Regions from separate parts of the Bifidobacterium sp. 2450 genome, predicted to be linked through region 2. Evidence: riboswitches for the same ligand, from Rfam matches in the RefSeq annotation. Region 2 holds a riboswitch; each other region holds the start of a gene.
What was found. Region 2 has a riboswitch for thiamine pyrophosphate ahead of ACEUKI_RS01020 (hydroxyethylthiazole kinase). Riboswitches for the same ligand answer to the same signal wherever they lie in the genome.

Region 1 (4,904 bases), on a different contig from region 2:
GCACATAGTTCCAGCGTGATCCACATGACGATGAGCAACAGTTCCGTGGTAATCGGCCGTTGCAACAGTCGCGAAGTAAGCACGGCCAGAATGGTATAGGCGGCAACGCCACCGACCGCGAACCGCTGAATCCGCCGAGTTCACCGGCCCTATTAAGTCCCTCAACTCCATCAATCACCGTCTGACCCATCACATCACGCTTTCATACACATTGCCGATTGACAGTCCTAGAACACAGTCTAGAACTGTCATGGCATGTTCGCGCAGATAGGGGCTCCAACAAAATTGGCTAAAAGAGAACTCGGCGACTTATCAAGGACTCGCCCGTGTGCCCTTACCGTTCAGCTCCGCTCACGAATGAAATCGAAAATCACGTCGAAGACCTGCTGGCTCCAGAAATCGTACTCATGTTCGGCGCCGTCGACTAGCACCAGCTGCGCGTCCACGCCGTGCTTGACCAGCCGGTCGCGCATCTTGACGGATTGATGGTAGGGGACCACGGTGTCGGCGGTACCGTGCAACAGGAGCATCGGCGGATACTGTTGGTCATCCCGCACCTGCAGGTAGGGGCTCATGTCAGCCGCGCGCTGACGGACCTCGGCATTGATGCCGGTCTCATGGGTCGCGCCCACCACGGCCGCGAACGGGCCGAAATAATACAGCCGGAATGGATTGGTCTCATCGTCGAATGCGTCGACAGCTTCAAGCATGTCGGTGGGCGGGAAGCAGCTGACCACGTACTTCACCGCATCGCTTTCATCGGCATTGGTGCCGTCCTCATACCGCGGATCGTCGGCGGTCAACCCCACCAGCAGCGACGTGTTGCCGCCGGACGACGTGCCCCAGATGCCGAGACGGTCGGGGTCCGCGTGCCATTGACGTGCGTTTGCCCTGAGATAGCGGATGGCTGCTTTGACGTCCTCGAGATATGCGGGGAACATGTCGTGGGGATCGCTCGAGGCATCGCGATGATTCACCGTAGCCACCACAAAGCCTTCGCGGGCCAAAGCCGAGAGCTGCGGGATCTCGTAGTCGCGATGCGGCGTGGTCCAGGCGCTGCCTTGCACGAATACCACGGTGGGGTAGCGGCGGTCATCGTCATCGCCGGTGGATTGCGGGGCGATGATATCCATTACCAGATCATCGGCCCCGGTCTTGTACGCCACGTTGCGGGTCAGCGAGGCCAGCCCGGCAAGCGTGGGATTAGATGGAATATGGATGGCGCCGTCCGAACCAGTGACGTTTTCGGCGGCTTTGGATGAGTCGATGGTTTGCATGGAATCCCCCTGGTTCTGTTGCAATACAGGACATCATACAGATGATACGAGGCCGATCGCTGATGATCGCGCGACTACCGATACAACGCCAGAAACACGGAACAATCGGAGTCTCCTACGCCCTGCTCGGACTGTCCGCCTGAATGATTGCGATTGCTGGTGGCGAGAAACGCGTGTATCTCATCCCTAGCTACCGCGAGCGCTGCATCCCGCGGATAGCCGTAAATCCCGGCGGAAATCAGCGGGAATGCGATGCTTCCGCAGCCGAGCGACACAGCAAGCTCCATCGAATTGCGATAACAGGCGCGCAGCAGTTGTTCCTCACCGGCATCACCGCCCTGCCAAATCGGGCCGGCGGTGTGAATCACGTATCGGGCGGACAATGCGAAGCCTGGTGTCGCTACGGCGCAACCGGTGAGAATAGGGGAAAGTCGGTCACAGGCCTCCTGCATATCCCGAGCTCCCGCCGCACGGAAAATCGCGCCGCACACGCCGCCGCCCATCAACAACCGCGTGTTCGCCGCGTTAACAATCGCATCCACCTGCATGGTGGTGATGTCCTGATGCACAATTCGCAGTGGCATGACTGCTATCCCTTTATTCTTTAGAACGACGGCATATCAAGCGACGGTGCTTGTGACCTGTCGGGCTAGCCGATGCGCTGCCATCGTCATGTTCACGGAACCAATCGATAACCTGCGCCTCGCTCACCGGCATCAAGCCCCATGCATCCAATCCGACGTTCAGAGCCTCCGGACGGGCCCCATCGGGCGAAAGCTGATGCGTGTGACCATACAGCAGCTTGCGACCGTCAAACGGCAGGGCCTTACCGCTGAACTTTGCCACATCGTCGGGCCAGCTGTACGACAAATCCTCCCGATATGGGAAGTGGGACAGATTCACTATGCCAAGTCCTTCGATTTCGACCGTATCGTTCGGCTCAAGGCTCTCGAACAGGTTGAGTGTGGGCCGATCTTCAAGCCACCAACCATCGTGATTGCCGATCACACCATGCAAATGCTTGCAATTGAGCGCGCGTAGACAGTTCTTCAAATGCGTCAGTGACGTGCGAAAACCGATGTCGCCCAGAATCCACAACTCATCGTCCGGCCCGACCATCGCATTGATATTGTCCACGATCGCTTTGTCGTGAGCATCCGTATCGGCTGCCGTACGGAACGTCGGCCCCGAGTCCAGCGTCGTCTCCTTGGCCCAATCCTCAGCGGCTTTGCGCCCATGCGCGCGCAGTATTTCCTCATAGCTTGAGCGCGTTGGGTCGAATGTCGTAAAACCTCGTAACACGGTGACCAGCGGATGCCCGAAATGCGTATCGGTGGTGAAATACTTCATTGACGGTCCTCCTGCGGTGCTGTCCTTGCCGCAACCGGTGCAAGGACATTACGAATGACTCCATCCTAAGTCCATAAGCGCCATGTGAGGAGTCGCAAGGATGGCCATCAGCCCGTGTCTGTTCGTGTTGCCATAATAAGGCGCATTGCAGGGGAACCCATGAACCAAGCCGATACCAACCGAGCCGGTACGGTGCCATTCGCGCCGAGACCGAATCAATCGCCGGCATGCGGGTTGAGAAAGGCATAAGGCCTGACCCTTGGAACCTGTTGGTCAACACCATCGGAGGGAGCAAATGATGACTTTTGACGCCGCTGCATTCGGCCCGATTACCTTGGACCATCTGCCGCCGTTCGCGCAACGACTGCGCGAGGCCGCCAACTTGGTCTGGGAGGAGGGATACCGGCAGCCGTTCCTGCGCGAGCTGGGCAACGGGACGCTCGATCGCGAGCGCTTCGCATTCTATCTGCTGCAGGACTACCGTTACCTAAACGACTACGCCAAGGTTCACGCTCTGGCCCTCACCAAAACCCAGGATCCCGAAGTCATGCGGTTCATGGCCGACGTGCAGAACGGTATCTTCAATGTGGAGTCCGCGATGCACCGCAAATACATGGCAAGCTACGGCATCAGCGAGCAGGAAATGAACTCGGTTCGTCAGTCCGCGTTCGCCCGCGCCTACACGTCGAACATCCTTTCGATCGCATATGGCAATCCTTTAGTCGATGTTCTCGTGGCCGTGCTGCCCTGCGCATGGGTGTACGCCGACTATGGGCAGCGTCTCGCCGCCGAATTCACGGACACGCTTGATTCCAACCCGTACAAGAGCTGGGTGGACATGTACAAAACCGAGGAGTTCTGGAGCAGCTCCGCATGGCTGATCGAACATATCGAGCAGCTGACCGAACACCTGAGCGCAGAACGCAAGGACGAACTCGTGGACATCTTCGTGACCGGCGTGCAGAACGAATACATGTTCTGGTCGAGTGCCTACGACATGCAGTACACGTGGAAACCCGAATGGGACGTGTGAGGCGCACGATGGATGAGCGGTGGGCGCGTGCTTTGCGCGCCAAGGGCATTGATATTGACGGGGCTGACGGTGCTGGTGGGAAACGGGCACACGACGGCAAACGGCATACCAACATCACGGGTACTGGTCGACGCTCCGAGTCCCAGCCGGCTGCCGGGCACTGCGGTCGATCCAATACCAGTACGAATCTGCCGGGACTGAAGGTGACGGCACACGCCACGCCATTCAAGGCCACCGGTCATAAGGGCGGCATCAGCCGGCAGGGGAATTGAGCTGATCGCAGAACCATCGCGCGATGAATGGGCGTGGCCAACGCCATTCCCCATTGTTGAGCCGCTTCTACTTGGACCGGTACCTCTTTGAACGGAGATATTCCATATTGGAGCTATTCCGGCATCATATGGCACGTAGGAAATCCCGGATATCGGCGATTTCCTCATCACAGATGGCATGGGCCATGCCGGAATACTCGCGATAGGTCAGATGCCCGGCCCGTTCAAGGACCTGATGGGCCGTTTGCTGGTCGGGCAGCGGAATCGTGCGGTCCTGCGCGCCGTACGCCAGGAAGAATCGGGTAAGGGAGTCAAGCGCCGCCTGTTCCTCGCCCATGAACGAAGGACTGAGCAGGATCGCGGCATCGAACAACGTCGGATGCGCCTTGACCAGACGATACGACAGATAACCGCCTTGGGAGAAACCGATCAATATCTTCCTGCGATGGGCGAGTGCCGAGGCGTCCAGCAGTGAAGTCACCGCATCCCCGACCGCCGCGCATTCGCGTTGGCGCTCGTCCACGCCGCAGCCGTCGGGATACCAGTAATTGCCGCCCATATAGGGCCGCGCGTAGGTGGCACGGAACGAGATATAGCTGGGTGCGGCGGCAATTGCGGCCGGGGCCGCATCGGCTCGCGTCGGCGCATATACGGCGTCGAGAATCCGCACCATCTCGCTTTCGTCGTTGCCGTAACCGTGGAACATCAGGAAAATGGGGTCATTGCCGCCGGCATCGATCTGGCTTGTCATCTGCATTCGCATCGTCATCACCTCACCAACGAGCTTACATGCATTAGACTTGTAGCGATTGACCCACCGAGCACGCAAGGAGCAAGTTATGGAGCCGAGGCGCGGGGCGCTGACCGCAGGCGAGAAGGTGCAGTTCACCGACCGCAAGGGCAAGAAGATCACCGATCAGCTGGTTGCCGGCGGCTCCACACAAACCGAGCATGGCTTGATTCTGCACGATG
Region 2 (4,904 bases):
CGGTGATGTTGCCGAGTTGGACCGGGGCGATATGCACCGGGGTCCCGGGGCGCGCCGGCGCGTCCGTACGTGGGTCGAGGTTGTCGGTCTCGTGATGCTCGGTGAGCACTGTTTCGGATTCGGATTGTGCCATGTGATTCCTAAGAAAATAAGTAGGGGCTCCCCTGAGAGAGGAGCCCCGGCGTCTATCGCCGCCACTTCGCCTACAAACAGCCCACTGGGATGTTTTCCTTACGGCTCAGCCCACAGAGGGGAGCCCAAGTTGTGCGACTCCGGCTTAGTACAGGCCGCCGGCTTCCCGAACGCCGGACTCAGGCCAAGGCTCACCGCCCATTTCCACAGGCTTCAGGGGCACGCGGGTGCGCTTCTCGCCGATACGGGCGGCCACGTAATCGGCCACCTTGTCAAGAGCGACGCGCTCCTGGGCCATGGTGTCACGCTCACGGATGGTCACGGCGTGGTCCTCGAGGGTGTCGAAGTCCACGGTGATGCACAGCGGGGTGCCGATCTCGTCCTGACGACGGTAACGACGACCGATGGCACCGGACTCGTCGTAGTCGATCATCCACTCGTTGAAGCGCAGGTCGTCGGCCAGGTTCTGGGCCACGGTCTGCAGTTCGGGCTTCTTGCTCAGCGGCAGCACGGCGGCCTTGACCGGGGCCAGACGCGGGTCGAGACGCAGCACGGTGCGCTTGTCAACGCCGCCCTTGGTGTTCGGGGCCTCGTCCACATCGTAGGCGTCCACGAGGAAGCACATCAGGGAGCGGGTCAGGCCGGCGGCCGGTTCGATGACGTACGGCACGTACTTCTCGCCGGTGGCCTGGTTGAAGTAGCTCAGGTCTTCGCCGGAGTGCTTGGAGTGCGCGCTCAAATCGTAATCGGTACGGTTGGCGATGCCTTCGAGCTCGCCCCAGTCGGAACCCTGGAAGCCGAACTTGTATTCGATGTCCACGGTGCGCTTGGAGTAGTGGGAGAGCTTCTCCTTCGGGTGCTCGTAGTGGCGCAGGTTCTCCGGCCTGACGCCGAGGTCGATGTACCAGCGGGTGCGGGCGTCGATCCAGTACTGGTGCCATTCCTCATCGGTGCCGGGCGTGACGAAGAACTCCATCTCCATCTGCTCGAACTCACGGGTGCGGAAGATGAAGTTACCCGGGGTGATCTCGTTACGGAAGGACTTACCCATGTTGGCGATGCCGAACGGCGGCCTGGAACGGGAAGAGGTCATCACGTTCTTGAAGTCCACGAAGATGCCCTGTGCAGTCTCCGGGCGCAGGTAGTGCAGGCTGTTCTCGTCCTCGACCGGGCCGAGGTGGGTGCGCAGCATCATGTTGAAGTCGCGCGGTTCGGTCCACTGGCCACGGGTGCCGCAGTTCGGGCAGACGATGTCCTTCATGCCGTTTTCCGGCATCTTGTCGTCGTGCTTCTCGGCGTAGGATTCCTCGAGCTTGTCGGCGCGGTTGCGCTTGTGGCAGTTGAGACACTCGACGAGCGGATCGTTGAACACGCTCACGTGGCCGGACGCCACCCACACTTCGGGCGGCAGAATGATGGAAGTGTCGACACCGACGACATCAGGACGGGTGACGACCATGGAGCGCCACCATTCACGCTTGATATTGTCCTTGAGAGCGACGCCGAGGGGGCCGTAATCCCAAGCGGAACGGGTGCCGCCGTAAATTTCGCCGGCGGGGAACACGAAGCCGCGACGCTTCGCAAGGGATACGACTTCATCGAGTTTGGACTGAGCCACAATGCACCTTCTGGTTTGAACGGTTTGGGGGTCTAATAACAACCGCTTCAGGATAGCCGTATATGGTGACAGGTCAGGCGGCATTATCCGGTATATGTTCCGCGTCTCACGAGCGGCCGTTCGCAGCGATTCCTCTATCGCAACACCTCCATATTGTTCCTGTTGTTTTACCCTTCCCGAATTTGTACCACTGGCATCGCGTCAGCGTCACAAATGCGGGAGATGTTGCTCGGCGGAGGCGTCTATGTATCACGAATGGACGGGACGCGCCAGACCTGACGACACGTATCGAACAAATCCGTCACGATAATGTCCATGTTGGCGCATAGCGTCGGCACTGTAATGCAGGGGAACTCGCATGTGGTTCGCGAGTTGAGAAAGGCCTGAGCCTGACCCTTAGAACCTGTTGGTTAAGACCATCGTAGGGAGCAGTAAATGAGCAATAGTGCATCATCGTTTACCGGTGTGTCCAGCGGTTGTACCGCCGGGACTCCGGTTCCAGCCGATTCACCCATCCGTGACAATATCGCCGATGCCGTTCGCCGCGTACGCGAGACGACTCCGTTGGCCCAGTCATTCACCAATTTTGTGACCATCAATTTGGTTGCCAACGCGCAACTGGCGGCCGGCGGCACTGCGGCCATGAGTTTCCTGCCGGACGACGTGATCGAAACCGCGAAAATCGCGGGCGCGAACTACATCAACGTGGGCACGCTGCTGCCGTTCTATAAGGACGCACTGCCCGAAATCGCCCAGCGACTCAACTACTTGGACAAGCCGTGGGTGCTCGACCCGGTGGCCGCCGGCATCGGCCGCACCCGTACCGCCATTCTTCAGGCCTTCAAGGCCGCTCCCCCGACCATGATTCGCGCGAATGCATCCGAGGTAATCGCGCTGGCGAACATGTGGGGGCTCAATACCGAAACCGTGGGGGACGTTTCCGAGCACCGCCCCGCCGGAGTGGAATCCGTCGACGACGTGGAGTCCGCAACCGGTGCGGCGGTGGCGCTGGCACAGTATCTGACCGAACAGCACGCCAAGCATTCCTCCCATGACGCTTCCACCCGCTGCGCCGTGGCCGTGTCCGGCATCGCCGATCTGGTGACCGATGGCGAAACCGTGTACCGGCTGCCGGGCGGTAGCGCGATGATGACCAAGATCACCGGTGCCGGCTGCTCGCTGGGCGGCGTGGCTGCCACGTATTTGGCGGTCTCCGATCCGTTGACCGCCGCCCTGTCCGCGTCTCTGCTGTACAACCGCGCGGGAGAGGTGGCCGATACAAGTTCGCACGGGCCGGGCTCGTTCCAAGTCGCGTTCCTTGACGCGCTGTGGAATGTGACCGCCGGACAGGTGGCGGAATCCGAGATTTTGGTGCAGTAGTTTCAGTTCCCTCTGATGAGGGAGCTCATAACAGTTTTTTCCAATAAGACTTCCACAAGAAACAACAAAAGCAGGAATAATAATGAATATTGAATACCCATACGACTCCATGCGCGACAGCTTCGACCTGTCCGCGTACTTCGTGGTGGGGCCGGAGGACTGCAAAGGCCGTCCGCTGACCGACGTGGTGGATCAGGCTCTGCACGGCGGCGCAACCTTCATCCAACTGCGCGCCAAGGAGGCCGATGCCTCTGAGCTGACCGACATGGCTCGCGACATCGCGCAGATCATCGAGGACAATGAGAAGTCCGATTCCGTGGCCTTTGTGATCGACGACCGTGCCGACGTGGTGTGGCAGGCCCGCCGCAAGGGCATCAAGGTGGACGGTGTGCACATCGGCCAAACCGACATGGAGCCGCGCGAAGCCCGCGCCCTGCTCGGCGACGAGGCCATCGTGGGTCTGTCGGCTGAGACCGAAAGCCTCGTTCGGCTCATCAACGAGCTGCCCGACGGCTGCATCGACTACATTGGCGCCGGCCCTCTGCACGTCTCCACCACCAAGCCCGAGGCTTCCGTGGGCGGCAACGACGGCTCCGGCAAGACGCTGGACGCCGCCCAGATCAACACCATCTGCGTTGCCAGTGAATTCCCGGTGGTCGTGGGCGGCGGCGTGACCGCAGCCGATATGGCCATGCTCGCCGATACCAAGGCTGCCGGCTGGTTCGCGGTCTCCGCCATCGCGGGTGCCGAGGACCCGGAAGAGGCCGCGCGCACCATGGTCGAAGACTGGAAGGCCGTCCGCGGCGACAAGAAGCACGGCTACGCGCCGCGCGTCGTAACCCACACCCCCGTTACTGACACTCAGGCTGCTCAGGAGGGGGCCGCGAAGCCTGGTTCCGAGGCCACTGAGAAGAAGTTCACCAACGCCAAGGACGCCAAGGATGCCCAGAAGCTTGCCAAGCAGCAGCGCGTGGACATCGCTGCCCGTGGTTCCAAGCAGCGCGACAAGGCGCACATCCGCAAGACCAAGTCCGTACCGTTCACCTATCAGTACGGTTCCTACGATCTGGAAGTGCCGTACACCGAAATCAAGCTGAGCGACACGCCCGGCGTGGGCCCGAACCCGCCGTTCCACGATTACAACACCGAAGGCCCCAAGTGCGACCCGAAGGAAGGCTTGAAGCCCCTGCGTCTCGACTGGATTCGCGACCGCGGCGACATCGAAGACTACGAGGGCCGCCGCCGCAACCTTGAGGACGATGGCAAGCGCGCCATCAAGCGCGGCCGCGCCACCAAGGAATGGCGTGGACGCAAGCATGAGCCGATGCGCGCCAAGGATCACCCGATCACCCAGATGTGGTACGCCCGCCACGGCATCATCACCCCGGAGATGCAGTACGTGGCCACCCGCGAGAACTGCGATGTGGAGCTCGTGCGCTCCGAGCTGGCCGCCGGCCGCGCAGTGATGCCCTGCAACATCAACCACCCCGAGGCCGAGCCGATGATTATCGGATCCGCCTTCCTGACCAAGCTCAACGCCAACATGGGCAACTCGGCCGTCACCTCCTCCATCGATGAGGAAGTGGAGAAGCTGACGTGGGCCACCAAGTGGGGTGCCGATACCGTGATGGACCTGTCCACCGGTAACGACATCCACACCACCCGTGAGTGGATTCTGCGCAACTCCCCCGTGCCGATCGGCACCGTGCCGATGTACCAGGCCCTCGAAAAGGTCGAGGATGATGCCTCCAAGCTGAGCTGGGAGCTGTTCCGC
Region 3 (4,904 bases), on a different contig from region 2:
GAACAGAAACCAGAGGAAATAATGTTCGAGTGTGATGATCATCGACGGGCTTCGATCTCGGCGTAAGGCTTCGCAGCGGGCAACGCGCGCTTGTTGAACCGGTCGAACGAGAAGGTCTCGGCGGTGGCGGAGCATTTGTCCGCCAAGGTGACCAGATAGCCTTCGATATAGCGCGGCGGCACCGGGGTCATCGGGAACATGTGGTTCTCGATGCTGTTGCGTTCGATATCGTTGAGCTTGAAGTCCTTCAGGGCATTGACCAGGGCGGCGCGGCCATGGGTGAAGCCATGCCACTGGTGTTCGCCGTTATCCCAATCGTGCCAGTCGTACAGGAAGTAATCGTGCAGGAGAGCCGCGCGAATCAGGGATTTGAGGTCGACGCGGTACCACAGGTGTGCGCGGTCGGCCATCCACACAGCCAGGCAGGCGACACGCACGGAATGTTCGAACGTGGTGACATTGCCGTGCTGGTAGCAGCAGCGTTCGATCTGCATGTGGCGATGCTCGATGACCTCACGGCCGTGCTTGGCGACCAGGCGTTGAATCTGCGTTCGGGTGAGCAGATGTCCCACGGTTTCGACCCTCCGTTCGGGTTGGTTCAATGCAATCCCTTGTTGTGAACTACGATTACCCGACGATATTCAAGAATCCATCGAGTAATACCGTGACCGATTGTAGGGCACACGTATGTCCGTGCACACTCATCCAAAAGAACGACAACGGGAACCGTTAATCGTGGTGGGTTTCAAGATAGTCGAGATAACCCTGAAAACCGCCATCGAGGCTTGCTACATCGTAACCGCGATCGGCAAGGATTTCAGCTACTTCCTCGCTCCACCATCCTTGAGCACAATAGACTACGACAGTTCGATTTGTGGGCACGGTTTTGAGCACATGGGCCAGAGGGTCGAGTGGTGCATTGGTGGCGTCTTCGACCGGGTGGGCGGCGAAGTCGGCTGGTTCCCTCAAGTCGAGCAGCGTGACCGTATTCGGGTCGAGCTTGGCAAATTCCGCCGGCGTGATGCGGCGGTACGATGCTTCACTGCTCTCATCGTCATCGACCGCATTATGCAAAGCAATAGGCATGTTCTTCCCCTCTCGTTCTGATCTTGGCTCCCCTCAAGGAGGGACGCCACATAGCTCTAAATCGCGCAGGCCGGCTGAATATAGTTGGCCGGATCAATAGCAGTAATGGTCGGCTGCTCACCGCACACCGGGCAATCCGGCACATGCTTTGGCAGTGGGACCCGTCGAATATTCATGGTCAGGGCATCCACAGTGAGCATGCGAGCCACGAGCGGCTCCCCCACGCCGGCAATCAGCTTGACGGCCTCAGTCGCCTCCAGACTGCCGATCACGCCGACCACCGCGCCCAGTACGCCGGCTTCCTTGCAGGTCGGAATCTCACCGGCGGCGGGCATGTCGCGGAAGATGCAGCGGTAGCAGGGGCCTCCGCCGGGAATGACGGTCATCACCTGACCGGCGAATCCGACCACACCGGCATGGATATACGGCTTGCCGGCCAGCACGCAGGCGTCATTGATGAGGAATTTTGCGGCGAAGTTGTCGGTGGCATCGATCACCAGATCGTACGGTTCGATGAGGCCGGCGATGTTGCTCGCGTCGACGAGCTCGTAGTAGGTATCAACCGTCACATCCGGGTTGAGCGCGCGGATGGCTGTGGCCGCGGATTCCACTTTGGGCGCTCCGACACGTGCAGTGGTATGGATGATTTGGCGTTGCAGATTGCTCATATCCACCACATCGCCGTCCACCAGTCCGATATGGCCGACGCCAGCCGCCGCCAGATACAGGGCGGCCGGAGAACCAAGCCCTCCCGCTCCGATGATGAGCACGCTGGAGACCAGCAACCGCTTTTGCCCTTTGACCCCCACGCCCTTCAAAATCAAGTGCCGAGCATACCGTTCAAGTTGTTCATCCGTTAATGCCATATTCCATGTTCCTCATGTATCACAACCCAGCTCCCCTTGCCAGGGGAGCTGTCGCCGGAGGCGACTGAGGGGGTAGTCCCGTTCTTGAAATGTCCTCAGTGCAAATACCCCGTAGTCGGGCTGGACGGCACAGCCTGCCCCTCGGTCACCTTGCCAAGGCCAGACAAATACGCCGCACGACCAGCATCGATGGCGTGCTTGAACGCCTCAGCCATCAGCGGGATATTGCCAGCAGAGGCAACGGCCGTGTACGCCATCACCGCATCCGCACCCATCTCCATCGCATCGCAGGCCTGGCTCGGGCGTCCGATACCAGCGTCGATGATGACCGGCACATGCGCATTGGCGATGATGATTTCGATGAAGTCACGCATGCGCAGGCCCATATTGGAGCCGATCAACGAACCGAGCGGCATAACGGCAGCGGCACCGGCCTCCTCCAGCTGACGGGCCGCAATCGGGTCCGGGAACATGTAGGGCATGACCACGAAGCCTTCCTTGGCCAACATTTCGGTGGCTCGGATGGTTTCGGCGTTGTCCGGCAAGAGGTACTTGGTCTCGTGTTCGATTTCGACCTTGACGAAGTCGGTGTGGCACACTTCGCGTGCCAGTCGGGCGATACGCACGGCTTCCTCGGCGTTGCGCGCACCGGAGGTGTTGGGCAGCAGCGTAATGCCTTCGGGAATGTAGTCGAGCACGCTGTTCTCGGTGGTCTGCGCGCGGCGCAGTGCCATGGTGACGATTTGCGTGCCTGCATGTTCGACCGTGGCCTTGATGAGGTTCAGGTCGTAGCGGCCGGAGCCCAAAATGAATCGCGACTGGAACTCGTGACCGCCCAGGTTCAGCGGCTTGTCTTCCACCGGGAGAATCGGCGCGGCGGTGCCGACCGGATTGGTGACGGCGGGCTGCGGCGGCAGCGGAGTCGCCTCAACAGATGCTTCAGTAACCGGATTAATATTGCTCATAGCTTTTCCTTTCATCCACCCTGTACAAACTGCACAATTTCCATGACGCACTGGTCGTCGAGCATGGCGTCGGCACGCTTATCGCGCGGGATAATCTCACCATTGAGTTCGATGGCCACACGCTCGGCGCGGAATCCGTGCGCTTCGAGATAATCGGCGACGCTGACCGGCGTCTCGAGCGTGACCTGCTCTCCGTTGACCTGCATAATATCCTTTCAGATAGTAAAAAAGGGCGCACGAAACGAACCGTACCTTAAGTGGTGCGCCCATTCATGAACCCAATCATGCGACCGTTCGACCGCTGTGATGTATTGGCTCCATCACGACCGTCTCACGGCTGAATTATGCAAACGGAATGAAAGCTGTATCGGAGAACCCGGCAAATCTGCGACAACGATTCCTTACGGCGGCATGACCCGCGTCAAGTTCCCCGGTCGAAGTCTGGCGACTTCCTCTCAGCCTCACGGCTCCCGTTCGTTACGATTTCTCAGTGTATGCCGTTGCAGTGACAACAGCAAAATGAAGCTCCCTCTGACGAGGGAGCTTCATTGGGACTAGAACGTGCCGGGGGCTTTGTAGGCGGAGCCATCCGACGTGGATGCGGGGAAGAGCTTGAGTTCTTCGGCCTCGGCCTTGGCGTCGGCGATCTGCTCGCGCACGCGACCGTAAGCGGTGCCGCCCTTGCCGTTGCGGGAGTCGACCGAACCGTGGCTGGAGAGCACTTCGCGTACTCCCGGAGCCTTGTCGGCCGGCAGGAACGCGGCGAAGGTCTCGATGAAGTCATTGTCGGTCAGATCCCACAGTTCCTGGCCGCGGCCTTCGGCGAGCTTGACGCAGGCACCAGAGAGCTCGTGCGCGTGGCGGAACGGCACACCGTTCTTGACGAGCCATTCGGCGATGTCGGTGGCCAGCGCGAAGCCGGTCGGAGCTTCCTCTTCCAGGCGGTCGCCGTCGAAGTGCATGGTCCTGACCATGCCGGTGAAGGCGGGCAGCAGCACTTCGAGCGTATCGACCTGGTCGAACACGGCCTCCTTGTCTTCCTGCAGATCGCGAGCGTAGGCGGTGGGCAGGCCCTTCAGGGTGGCCAGCAGACCGGTCAGATCGCCGATGAGTCGGCCGGACTTGCCGCGGGCGAGCTCGGCGATATCCGGGTTCTTCTTCTGCGGCATGATGGAGGAGCCGGTGGAATAGCCGTCGTCGAGCTTGACGAAGGCGAACTCCTGGGTGTTCCAGATGATGATCTCCTCGGACAGGCGGGAGATGTCCACGCCGGTCATGGCGGCCACGAACGCGAATTCGGCCACGAGATCACGTGCGGCGGTGCCATCGATGGAGTTGTCGGTCACGCGGGAGAAGCCGAGCTCACGCGCCACGGCCTCCGGGTCGAGGCCGAGCGTGTTGCCGGCCAGCGCGCCGGAGCCGTACGGAGAGGCGTTGATGCGCTTGTCCCAGTCGATCAGTCGCTGCACGTCGCGAATCAGCGGCCAAGCGTGGGCCATGAGCTGGTGCGCGAGCAGCACGGGCTGGGCGTGCTGCATGTGGGTGCGGCCCGGCATCACGGTGCGGCCGGCCTTTTCGCTCTGCTCGATCAGGGCGTTGACGAGGTCAAGCAGGAGTCCGGCGATCACACGGGAGTGGCGGCGCAACCACATGCGAATCAGGCAGGCGATCTGGTCGTTGCGGGAACGGCCGGCCCTGAGCTTGCCGCCGAGTTCATCGCCGGCAATGTCAATCAGACCGCGTTCGAGGGCGGTGGCCTCGTCCTCATCGTCTTCGATGGGGGCGAAGGAGCCATCGTCAACGTGGCGCTGGAGCGTGTCGAGCGCATCCTCCATGCGCTGCAGCTCGTCGGCGGTCAGAAGTCCCGCACGGCCGAGAGCACGGGCGTGGGCGCGGGAACCGGCGATGTCGTCGTCGACCAAGCGCCAGTCGAACTGCGTGGACCTGGACAGTCGGGCCAATTCCGGCGACGGACCAGACGTAAAGC

Region 1: it holds a riboswitch for thiamine pyrophosphate, as region 2 does, so the genes downstream of both, tenA (thiaminase II) here and ACEUKI_RS01020 (hydroxyethylthiazole kinase) in region 2, are expected to answer to the same signal.
Region 3: it holds a riboswitch for thiamine pyrophosphate, as region 2 does, so the genes downstream of both, thiS (sulfur carrier protein ThiS) here and ACEUKI_RS01020 (hydroxyethylthiazole kinase) in region 2, are expected to answer to the same signal.

The regions. Positions count from the first base shown of each region.
Region 1 covers NZ_JBHEEA010000006.1:181,170-186,073, reverse strand. Annotated here, with positions in the region: gene ACEUKI_RS05235 (hypothetical protein) at 1-83, opposite strand, end outside; gene ACEUKI_RS05230 (alpha/beta hydrolase) at 342-1,277, opposite strand; gene ACEUKI_RS05225 (macro domain-containing protein) at 1,352-1,861, opposite strand; partial or broken gene ACEUKI_RS05220 (phosphoesterase) at 1,882-2,627, opposite strand; TPP riboswitch at 2,767-2,935, shown strand; gene tenA (thiaminase II) at 2,926-3,660, shown strand; gene ACEUKI_RS05210 (hypothetical protein) at 3,648-3,932, shown strand; gene ACEUKI_RS05205 (alpha/beta hydrolase) at 4,057-4,689, opposite strand; gene ACEUKI_RS05200 (tRNA (adenine-N1)-methyltransferase) at 4,772-4,904, shown strand, end outside.
Region 2 covers NZ_JBHEEA010000002.1:100,859-105,762, reverse strand. Annotated here, with positions in the region: gene dusB (tRNA dihydrouridine synthase DusB) at 1-133, opposite strand, end outside; gene ACEUKI_RS01025 (glycine--tRNA ligase) at 278-1,750, opposite strand; TPP riboswitch at 2,087-2,195, shown strand; gene ACEUKI_RS01020 (hydroxyethylthiazole kinase) at 2,186-3,130, shown strand; gene thiC (phosphomethylpyrimidine synthase ThiC) at 3,213-4,904, shown strand, end outside.
Region 3 covers NZ_JBHEEA010000003.1:198,578-203,481, forward strand. Annotated here, with positions in the region: gene ACEUKI_RS01980 (putative ABC transporter permease) at 1-42, opposite strand, end outside; gene ACEUKI_RS01985 (HD domain-containing protein) at 39-572, opposite strand; gene ACEUKI_RS01990 (rhodanese-like domain-containing protein) at 730-1,086, opposite strand; gene thiF (thiazole biosynthesis adenylyltransferase ThiF) at 1,143-1,952, opposite strand; gene ACEUKI_RS02000 (thiazole synthase) at 2,048-2,917, opposite strand; gene thiS (sulfur carrier protein ThiS) at 2,929-3,123, opposite strand; TPP riboswitch at 3,298-3,401, opposite strand; gene argH (argininosuccinate lyase) at 3,472-4,904, opposite strand, start outside.